2 linked regions of the Pleomorphomonas sp. PLEO genome follow. Each later gene encodes a partner of the first gene's protein in a complex. Links are inferred from orthologs where the notes say so. Each region holds a gene or a part of one and is shown in the gene's direction. Other genes may lie near its edges.

Region 1 (5,728 bases):
CCGCGTGCCGTACTGGTTGAAATCGGCCGGCCGCACCTGATGACCGGTGAGATACTGGCCGGCCGGGCTCGCCACCTTGATCGAACCGGCCGGAGAAATGTGGTCGGTGGTGATCTTGTCGCCGAACAGGCCGAGGATGCGAGCGCCGACAATGTCGGTGACCGGCGGCGGCGTCATGGTGATGCCGGCGAAATAGGGCGGGTTCTGAACGTAGGTCGAACCGATATTCCAGCTGTAAGTCTGGCCGATGCCGGCTTCGACGGCACGCCAGCGGGCATCGCCCTTGAAGACGTCGGCGTATTTTTCCTTGAACATGCCGGCGGTGATGTAGGTGGCGATGGTCTCGTTGATTTCCTTGCTCGACGGCCAGACGTCCCGAAGATAGACCGGCGCGCCATCGGCGCCGGAGCCGAGCGGCTCGGTCGACAGGTCCTTCTGCACGCTGCCGGCCAAAGCATAGGCCACCACCAGCGGCGGCGATGCCAGATAGTTGGCCTGCACGTCGGGGCTGACACGGCCTTCGAAATTGCGATTGCCGGACAGCACGGCGGCGGCGACGATGCCGTTTTCGTTGATCGACTTGGAGATCGGCCCAGGCAGCGGGCCGGAGTTGCCGATGCAGGTGGTACAGCCGAAGCCGACCAGATTGAAGCCGAGGGCGTCGAGATCGGTCTGCAGGCCGGACTGGCTGAGATATTCGGCAACGACCTGCGAGCCGGGCGCCAGCGACGTCTTCACCCAGGGCTTGACGGCGAGGCCCTTCTGCCGTGCCTTGCGGGCGAGCAGACCGGCGGCGACCAGCACGCTGGGGTTGGAGGTGTTGGTGCAGGAGGTGATGGCGGCGATCACCACGTCACCGTGGCCGAGGTCGAAGTTACCCTCCTCGACCGGATAGCGCGTGGCGATGTCGGTGACCTTCTTGTACTCGGTCTCCATGGCGGTCGTGAACCCAGCCTTGGCTCCGCTGAGCGACACGCGGCCCTCCGGCCGCTTGGGGCCGGCCAGCGACGGCACGACGGTGGAAAGGTCCAGTTCCAGGATGTCGGTGAACACCGGGTCGGGCGTGTCGGCGGTGCGATAGAGGCCCTGGGCGCGCGCGTAGGCATCGACGAGGGCGACGCGATCGTCGGCGCGGCCGGAGAACTTCAGATAGCGGATGGTCTCGGCGTCAACCGGGAAGAAGCCGCAGGTGGCGCCGTATTCCGGGCCCATGTTGGCGATGGTCGCACGGTCGGCCAGCGTCAGGCTGTCAAGGCCGGGGCCGAAATACTCGACGAACTTGCCGACCACACCCTTCTTGCGCAGCATCTGGGTGACGGTCAGCACCACGTCGGTGGCGGTCACGCCCTCGGTCACCTTGCCGGTCAGCTTGAAGCCGACCACCTCGGGGATCAGCATGGAAACCGGCTGGCCGAGCATGGCGGCCTCAGCCTCGATGCCGCCGACGCCCCAGCCGAGCACGGAGAGGCCATTGACCATGGTGGTGTGGCTATCGGTGCCGACACAGGTGTCGGGATAGGCGTAGGTGACCTTGTCCTCTTCGTTGGTCCAGACCGTCTGGGCGAGGTATTCCAGGTTGACCTGATGACAGATGCCGGTACCCGGCGGCACAACGCGGAAGTTGTGGAAGGCGTTCTGGCCCCACTTCAGGAAGTTGTAGCGCTCGATGTTCTGCTCGTATTCACGGGCAACGTTCTGGGCCAGTGATGAGGCGCTGCCGTAATAATCGACCACCACCGAGTGATCGATGACGAGGTCGACGGGAACGAGCGGGTTGATCTTGCGGGGGTCGCCACCGAGGGCGACCATGGCGTCGCGCATCGCCGCGAGGTCGACGACGGCCGGCACGCCGGTAAAGTCCTGCATCAGCACACGCGCGGGTCGGTAGGCGATTTCCTTGTCGACCTTGCCCTTGTTATCCAGCCAGGCGGCCATGGCGCGAATGTCGGCCTCGGTCACCGAGCGGCCGTCCTCAAAGCGCAGCAGGTTTTCAAGGATAACCTTCAGCGACACCGGCAGGCGGGAGACGCCGGCAAGGCCATTCTCCTCCGCCACCTTCAGGTCGTAGTAGACATAGGTCTTAGAGCCGACCTGAAGTTCTCTCTTGGACTTGAAGCTGTCGAGCGACGGCATGCGCGGGCCCCTTTCGTGCCGGGGGCGCCTTGCCAGCGGGCGACGGCGGTGCCGGCATCCGATCGGGCAGGACCTCGCCACCGGCGAGCAGTTTGACGTTTACGTAATGGTCAGATTACGACCGGAGACTTCCTTGCGCCTTATAGAGAATAAGGTGGCCGCTCACCAGACCTTGCGTACGAAATTCTACCATATGGAGCTCATTCCATGGTTGGCCTCTCCAAGGCCAAGCCGGGAGCGAAAGCAGCTTACGCCCCCAGCCGCGATGCTCTATTGGGAAAAGACGCCGTCCGCGCCGGAGAGAGCCTTGAGCCAGCCCTATCAGCCCTTTCGTCTCGTTGTTGAGGCACTCGGCGTCGACCGTGGCGGCCGGCGGGTGATCGAGGGCGTTGATTTCCAGATTATCGGAGGCGAGGCCATCCTGGTCACCGGTCCCAACGGTGTCGGCAAGTCGACTCTACTCCGGGCGCTCGCCGGGCTCGGCCGGCCGGCGGAGGGATCCGTGCGCTTTCTGGCTGACGGCGTCGCCGATCCTGACGAGGTTGGCCGTCACATTCATTATCTCGGCCACCGCGACGCCGTGAAACCGGCCCTGACGGTCGGCGAGAACCTCGCCTTTTGGCGGGATTTCCTGGGGAGCGACGGCGGCGCGCCGGTGGATGTGGCTCTCGATAGCGTAGGGCTCGTCGATCTTGCCGCCCTGCCGGCGGCTTATCTATCGGCTGGACAGCGGCGGCGCCTTGCCATCGCCCGCCTCATCGCCGTGCGCCGGCCGCTGTGGCTGCTCGATGAGCCGACCGCCGCCCTTGATGCCGCCTCGGAGGCGAGTCTGGTCAATCTCATGGCCGCTCATCTGCATGCTGGCGGCGCTATCATCGCAGCGACCCACCTCACCATTGGTCTTGCCGGCGCCCGCTCGCTTCGTCTTGTCGTTGGGGAGATGGTCTGATGCCGCCGCTGGCCGCTCTCTATGTCCGCGAATTGCGCCTTGCCGTCCGCATTGGCGGCGGCGCCATGATGGGCGTGCTGTTCTACCTGATCGTGGTGACGACCTTTCCTTTCGCCATCGGGCCGGATCTCAACCTGCTGTCGCGTCTCGGACCGGCCATCCTGTGGATCGGCGCGCTACTCGCGACGTTGCTTGGTCTCGACCGGCTGTTCGAGGCCGATCGCGACGACGGTGCGCTCGACCTGATGGTGGCGTCCGGCCGGTCGCTGGAACTGCTGGTGATTGTCAAGGTCGCGGCTCACTGGACCGCGACGGGCTTGCCCCTTGTCATCGCGGCTCCCTTTCTGTCGCTGCTTTTGGCCATGCCTGTCGATGTGACGCTCGCCACCGTGGCGACGCTCCTGGTCGGTACGCCGGCACTGACCCTGCTCGGAGCCATTGGTGCCGGTCTGACAGTGTCGCTGCGACGCGGTGGCCTGTTGTTGCCGATCCTGGTGCTGCCGTTCGCCGTGCCGATACTGATCTTCGGCGTCGCCGCCTCGACCGCCGTCGCCTATGATCCGGCGGCTTTCCGTACGCCCTTCCTGCTCATCGTCGCCGTAACGCTGACGGCGGCGGCGATCTCACCGATCGCCACCGCCGCCGCGCTTAGAAACGGGCTCGACTAGAGCAATTCCAGCAAAAGTGGACACCGGTTTTGCGTCCGGAATTGCGTCTTAACAAGGAGATAGAGGCTACCCGGCGAACCTGAGTTCGTCGGATAGGCTCTAGCACAGACGCGTCAGGCCGCCCGGATGGTGGCGAGGAAGAGCTGGAGTTCGCTCTGCAGACGCTCGGCCTGAGCCGAGAGGGCGTCCGAGGCGTGCAACACTTCCTGCGCGGCAACGGCCGATTCGTTTGCCGCATCGCCGACCTTGACGATATTGTAAGCCACGGTGCTGGTACCCTCCGCTGCCTTCTGCACGGAGTCAGCGATTTCTTGCGTCGCGGTTCCCTGGTCGCGGACCGAGCCGGCCACCGTGTTGGACACTTTCGAGATATGGCCGATGGTCTCGGTGATGCGCATGATGGCGTCGCTGGAATCGGCCGTCGATGCCTGGATCGAGGCCACCTGGGCGCCGATCTCGCTCGTGGCCTTGGCGGTCTGGTCGGCGAGCTGCTTGACCTCGGCGGCGACGACGGCGAAGCCCTTGCCGGCCTCGCCCGCCCGTGCCGCCTCAATGGTGGCATTCAGTGCCAGAAGATTGGTCTGGCCGGCAATGGTGTTGATGAGATCGACCACCGCGCCAATTTTCCGCGCCGCTTCCGACAGCTCGCGCACCTTGGCCGCCGTATCGGAGGCGTCCTGCACGGCTTTCGAGGCCACTTCGGTTGATTCATTCACCTGTCGGCCGATCTCGGCGATCGAAGATGCCAGTTCCTCGGCGGCGGCGGCTACGGTGCCGACGCCGGCAGAGGCCGCTTCGGAGGCCGTGGTTACGGTGGATGCCTTCTGTGTCAGGTCGGCGGAGGACTGGGAGAGGGTCTGGGCCGAGCCGTTGAGCTGGCCAGCGGCGGCGGCCAGCGAGGAGGCAATGCCGCCGACGGTCTGCTCGAACATGTCGGCAAGCTGTTGGACTTCGCTGCGCCTCGACTCGGCCTGCGCCGCCGCATCGGCTTCGCGGGTGGCACGGGCGTCGGCCGCCTGGACAAGGCTCGTTTTGAACACTTCGAGCGCCTCGGCCATGGTGCCGACCTCGTCCTTGCGGCCAAGACCGGGCACCACCGTCCGCAGATCGCCGTCAGAGACCTTTCCCATGGCGTGAGAGATGGCCACGACTGGCCGTGAGATCGAGCGGCCGATCACGAAGGCCAGCGCCACGGCGCCGACCACCGACAGGCCGGCCACGATCAGCAGCGTGCGGCGAATGGTGTCGAGAAGGCTGGTGGTTGCGACGCCGATCGATGTCGATTCGATGGAGGCGGCGGAGCGGACGCTGGCCACCTTGTTGGCGATTGCCGTCGAGGCGTTGAGCAGATCCTTGGAGGTCAGGGTACGGAGATCGGAGGCAATCTGATTGGCCTGACGATAGGCGTCCTGATAGGCGGTCGCGGACTTCAACACCTTGCCGAGCTGAGCTGCCTCCTGCCCTTCGCCGACAGCCTTGATGACCAGATTGAGGCGCTGGACGAGGCCGTTGAAACCGGCATCCGCCGCTTTGAGATCGTCGGCCGTGCCGTTGTTCAGCAATTTGTAAACCGCAAGACGCCCGGCGTTGTACTGCTCGGTTGCCTTGGTGGCGATCGGAATGAGTTCCGGTTTACCCAGCTTATCGACCTTGGAGGAGAAGAACAGCATGTCGTTCTTCAGTTTTTCTCCAAGCGGATCGACGCTGTCATGCACGATCTTCTGTTGGCCGGTCTTGAGCTCGACAAGCTTGGTAAACACGGCGCTGTAGTTGTCGAATAACGACGCGATGGCCGTCATATTGTCCTTGCGAGCGCCTTGGTCGATCTTGCTGATGGCATTGGCGATCGAGGCGCGCGCGGTTTCGGCGGCCGATTTGGCGCCTGACAGTGCCGTTTCGCCGCCGGTTACCAAGTAGGCGTCAACCTTCGCGGTGAGGTCGAGGAAAGCGTAGTCGATGTCGCGCGTCAGCTCCACTT
Region 2 (4,273 bases), 220 kb from region 1 along the record:
CCTCAACACGGCGGAATCGGAAGTGATGCGGCAGAAGGCGGCCGAAGCGGGCCTTTCGGAGGCCGTGCTGGTCAACACCTGCGCCGTAACCGGCGAGGCGGTGCGGCAGGCAAAGCAGGCGATCCGCCGCGCCCGACGCGCCAACCCCGACGCTCGCATCGTCGTCACCGGTTGCGCCGCCCAGACCTCGCCCGAGCTGTTCGCCGGCATGGCAGAGGTCGATCTGGTGGTCGGCAATGCCGACAAGCTCACCGAAGCAGCTTATCAGGCGATCCCCGATTTCGGCGTATCCGCCGAGGAAAAGACCCGCGTCAACGACATCATGAGCGTGCGCGAAACGGCGCTGCATCTCGTCGATGGCTTCGAGGGCCGCACCCGTGCCTTTGTCCAGGTGCAGAACGGCTGCGACCACCGTTGCACCTTCTGTATTATTCCCTTCGGCCGCGGTAATTCGCGCTCGGTGCCGATGGGCGATGTGGTTGCCCAGGTGCGCCGGCTCGTCGAGAACGGCTATGCCGAGGTGGTGCTGACGGGCGTCGACCTTACCTCATATGGCGATGACCTGCCCGGCAACCCTCGCCTCGGTCGCCTCACCCGTTCCATCCTCAAGGAAGTGCCGGAACTGTCTCGCCTCCGCATCTCCTCCATCGACTCAATTGAGGCCGATCCGGACCTGATGGCGGCGATCGCCGAGGAGGAGCGGCTGATGCCACATATGCATCTATCGCTCCAGCATGGCGACGACCTGATCCTGAAGCGGATGAAGCGCCGCCATCTCCGGGCCGATGCCATCCGCTTCTGCGATGAAGCCCGGCGACTTCGTCCCGACATGGTGTTCGGCGCCGACATCATCGCCGGCTTCCCGACTGAAACCGAGGCGATGTTCCAGAACTCACTTGCCATCGTCGATGATTGCGGCCTCACGCATCTGCACGTCTTCCCCTATTCACCGCGCCCCGGCACGCCCGCCGCGCGAATGACACAAGTTGAGCGAGCCGAAATAAAGATACGCGCCTCTAGGTTGCGAGAGAAGGGTGATGCCGCTTTTCGTGCCCACCTCGACGGCGAGGCCGGTCACCATCACGCGGTGCTCGTCGAGAAAAACGGACTCGGCCGCACTGAACAGTTTACGCTCACCGAGATCGACCGGGGCGCGCCCGGCGAAATCGTGCCGGCCATCGTCACCGGCCGCACCGACCGTGCCCTCATTTCCAAGGCTGCCTGAGGCGAAGGACCAACGACATGTCGGACGACAAGAAGCCGGGTCTCATCGGCCGCTGGTTCGGTGGCGGGCGGGAAACGCCCGATCCACGTGAATCACTGAATGAGCCTGTTGTTGCCGCACCGGCCGTTGCTGATCGACCGTCCTGGTTTCATCGACTTACGAGTGGCATGTCGCGCTCCTCGCAGGCGCTCAGCGGCGGCATCGTCTCGATTTTCACCAAGCGCAAGCTCGATGCCGACACGCTTGAAGAACTGGAAGACGTGCTGATTCAGGCCGACCTCGGCGTCGCCGTTGCGTCGGCCATCGCCGAGCGGCTATCGGCCGAGCGCTATGGCAAAGACATCACCGACGAGGAAGTGAAAACGATCCTTGCCGCCGAGGTGGAGAAGGTGCTCGCCCCGGTCGCCGTGCCCTTCACGCTGAAGACGGATAAGGCGCCCCATGTAGTGCTCGTGGTCGGCGTCAATGGTTCCGGCAAAACCACCACGATCGGCAAGCTCGCCTCGAAGTTCGTTGCCGAGGACAAAAAAGTCATGATGGCCGCCGGTGACACCTTTCGCGCCGCCGCCATCGATCAGCTGAAAGTATGGGCCGAACGGGCGAATGTGCCGATCGTTGCCCGCGAAGTCGGCGCTGATTCGGCCGGTCTCGCCTTCGACGCACTGACTCGGGCGAAAGCCGAAGGCATCGACATCCTGATGATCGACACCGCCGGTCGCTTGCAGAACAAGGCGGAGCTGATGGCCGAACTTGAGAAGGTCGTCCGCGTTCTCCGCAAGATCGATCCCACGGCACCACACGACGTATTGCTGGTCCTCGATGCCACCACCGGCCAGAATGCCGTTTCCCAAGTGGAAGCCTTCGGTCGCACCGCCGGCGTCACCGGCTTGGTCATGACCAAGCTCGACGGTACGGCGCGCGGCGGTATTCTCGTTGCCATCGCCGAGAAATTCGGCCTGCCAGTGCACTTCATCGGAGTTGGCGAGGGCATCGACGATCTCGAGCCCTTCGCCGCCCGCGATTTCGCCCGCGCCATTGCCGGGCTCGGTGACTGACCGTATCCCTGAACCGACGTTTGTTCCTCGGACAGCCCCGGATTGCCGGCCGCCCACGAAATCGCTATGTGTGCAGCCTGGAATACGTCGAAGCCGCGACTGGCGCCTATCGCCCACCCCGAGGCAAGCATGTCCCTCGCCGACCTGGCCAATCCTACCCGTTTTCTGGCGTTTGCCGGCCGCCTGATTCCCTGGCTGGCCGGACTGACTGTTGTTCTGTTCGTCGGAGGCCTTGCGCTGGTAGCTCGCTCACCAGCCGACTACCTCCAGGGTGAAACGGTCAGGATCATGTACATTCACGTGCCGGCCGCCTGGCTCTCCATGCTGACCTATTCGATCATGGCCGTCTCGGCGCTCGGCACACTGGTCTGGCGGCACCCGCTCTCCGACGTCGCCGCTCGCGCCGCCGCGCCGATCGGCGCCACGTTTACGGCCCTCGCGCTGGTCACCGGTTCGCTGTGGGGCCGGCCGATGTGGGGCACCTATTGGGAGTGGGACGCGCGCCTGACCTCCGTGCTGGTGCTGTTCATCATGTATCTCGGTCTCATCGCCCTCTGGCGCACGATTGAGGATCCAACCCGAGGCGCCCGCGCCGCTGCGATCCTGATCCTCGTCGGCTCGGTCAACCTGCCGATCATCAAGTTCTCTGTCGACTGGTGGAACACGCTGCACCAACCCGCTTCGGTGTTCCGCATCGGCGGCCCGACCATCGATGCCACCATGCTGGTGCCACTCGCGGCCATGGCGCTGGCCTTTACGTGTCTTCTCGTCACCCTGCATCTGGCCGCCATGCGCAACGAGATCCTGCGTCGGCGCATCCGTGCCCTCGGCCTGACAGCCGCCGGAGCTATCAGATGATCGCTCTCCTCGGTCCCTACGCCGGTTTCATTCTCCTGAGCTATGGGGCGGCGGCGCTCGCCGCTTTGGGCCTGACGGTTTGGATCATCCTCGATCACTGGCGGCTCAAAAGCACGCTCGCCGCGCTCGAGGCGCGTGGCCTGACCCGACGCTCGGCGCGCGCCGCCGCCCGCCTGGCACCCGAGACGCCCCTGGAGACGCAGGCGTGAGCAAGCCATCACGCCGCATCGGATTTCTCGCGCTCGTCCCGCTCGCCTTGTTTCTGGCGCTTGCCGTCTTGTTCTATTCAAGGCTTGGCGCTGGCGATCCGTCGGAAGTCCCATCAGCGCTGATCGGCAAGCCAGTACCCGATTTCCGCCTTGAAGGCGTTGCCGGTCTGACGCGGAATGGTGTGCCGGTTTCCGGTCTCTCAAACGACGATCTCGCCAAAGGCGTTTTCGTCGTCAATGTCTTCGCCAGTTGGTGCGCGCCCTGCCGAGCTGAACATCCGCTCCTGACCGACCTTACAAAAGACCAGCGGATCCGCCTTTACGGCCTCAACTACAAGGATGCCGACGATCAGGCACTGCGTTTCCTCAACGGTCTGGGCAATCCCTACACTGCCATCGGCGCCGACCGAAACGGCCGCGTCGGTATCGACTGGGGTGTCTACGGCGTACCGGAAACCTTCGTGGTGGCGAATGGCCGCATCGCCGCCAAGCTGGTCGGGCCGCTCACGCGGGAGCGGATTTCGACCGAATTGATGCCGGCGATCGAAAAGGCGCTCGCCACTCAGGCAGCGCCGTAATCTCGATAGCCGAAGATGGCGCTACCGACGCGTACATGCGTCGCGCCTTGGCCGATCGCCGTTTCGTAATCCGACGACATGCCCATCGAGCGGAAAGCAACACCGGCGCGCCGCGCCAGTTCGTCCAGCAGCGCGAAATGCGGTGCCGGCGGATCGCCGACCGGCGGAATGCACATCAGCCCGGCAATGGTGAGGCCGTGCACCTCGCGGCAACGTTTCACGAAATCTACCGTTTCACGCGGTGCGACGCCGGCCTTCTGCGGCTCCTCCCCGGTATTGACCTGAACGAGCAGCTTGGGAAAACGGCTTTGCGCCTGCATTTCCTTGGCAAGCGCGGCGGCGATCTTC

What was found. The genes of interacting proteins can lie anywhere in the genome.
Region 2: the proteins of ccmA (region 1) and AB6N07_RS02660 are in contact, whole or in part, in a solved structure (PDB 8CE8), measured with the Escherichia coli proteins. The link is inferred for Pleomorphomonas sp. PLEO from one-to-one orthologs.

What each region holds. Positions count from the first base shown.
Region 1 is NZ_CP166625.1:831,784-837,511, forward strand. Bases 1,465-4,261 are described here. They hold ccmA (heme ABC exporter ATP-binding protein CcmA), read left to right. Parts: upstream 1,465-2,440; coding sequence 2,441-3,082; downstream 3,083-4,261. Other genes in these bases: acnA (aconitate hydratase AcnA), read right to left, coding at 1,465-2,133; ccmB (heme exporter protein CcmB), read left to right, coding at 3,091-3,750; AB6N07_RS03625 (methyl-accepting chemotaxis protein), read right to left, coding at 3,864-4,261. In the rest of the region: more of acnA, read right to left, coding at 1-1,464; more of AB6N07_RS03625, read right to left, coding at 4,262-5,728. UniProt on the Escherichia coli protein: Part of the ABC transporter complex CcmAB involved in the biogenesis of c-type cytochromes; once thought to export heme, this seems not to be the case, but its exact role is uncertain. Responsible for energy coupling to the transport system.
Region 2 is NZ_CP166625.1:618,056-622,328, reverse strand. The notes cover bases 1,466-4,273. They hold AB6N07_RS02660 (heme ABC transporter permease), read left to right. Parts: upstream 1,466-2,409; coding sequence 2,410-3,138; downstream 3,139-4,273. Other genes in these bases: AB6N07_RS02645 (YggS family pyridoxal phosphate-dependent enzyme), read right to left, coding at 3,910-4,273; AB6N07_RS02650 (DsbE family thiol:disulfide interchange protein), read left to right, coding at 3,344-3,925; ccmD (heme exporter protein CcmD), read left to right, coding at 3,135-3,347; ftsY (signal recognition particle-docking protein FtsY), read left to right, coding at 1,466-2,280. In the rest of the region: tRNA (N(6)-L-threonylcarbamoyladenosine(37)-C(2))-methylthiotransferase MtaB, read left to right, coding at 1-1,225; more of ftsY, read left to right, coding at 1,243-1,465. UniProt on the Escherichia coli protein: Required for the export of heme to the periplasm for the biogenesis of c-type cytochromes.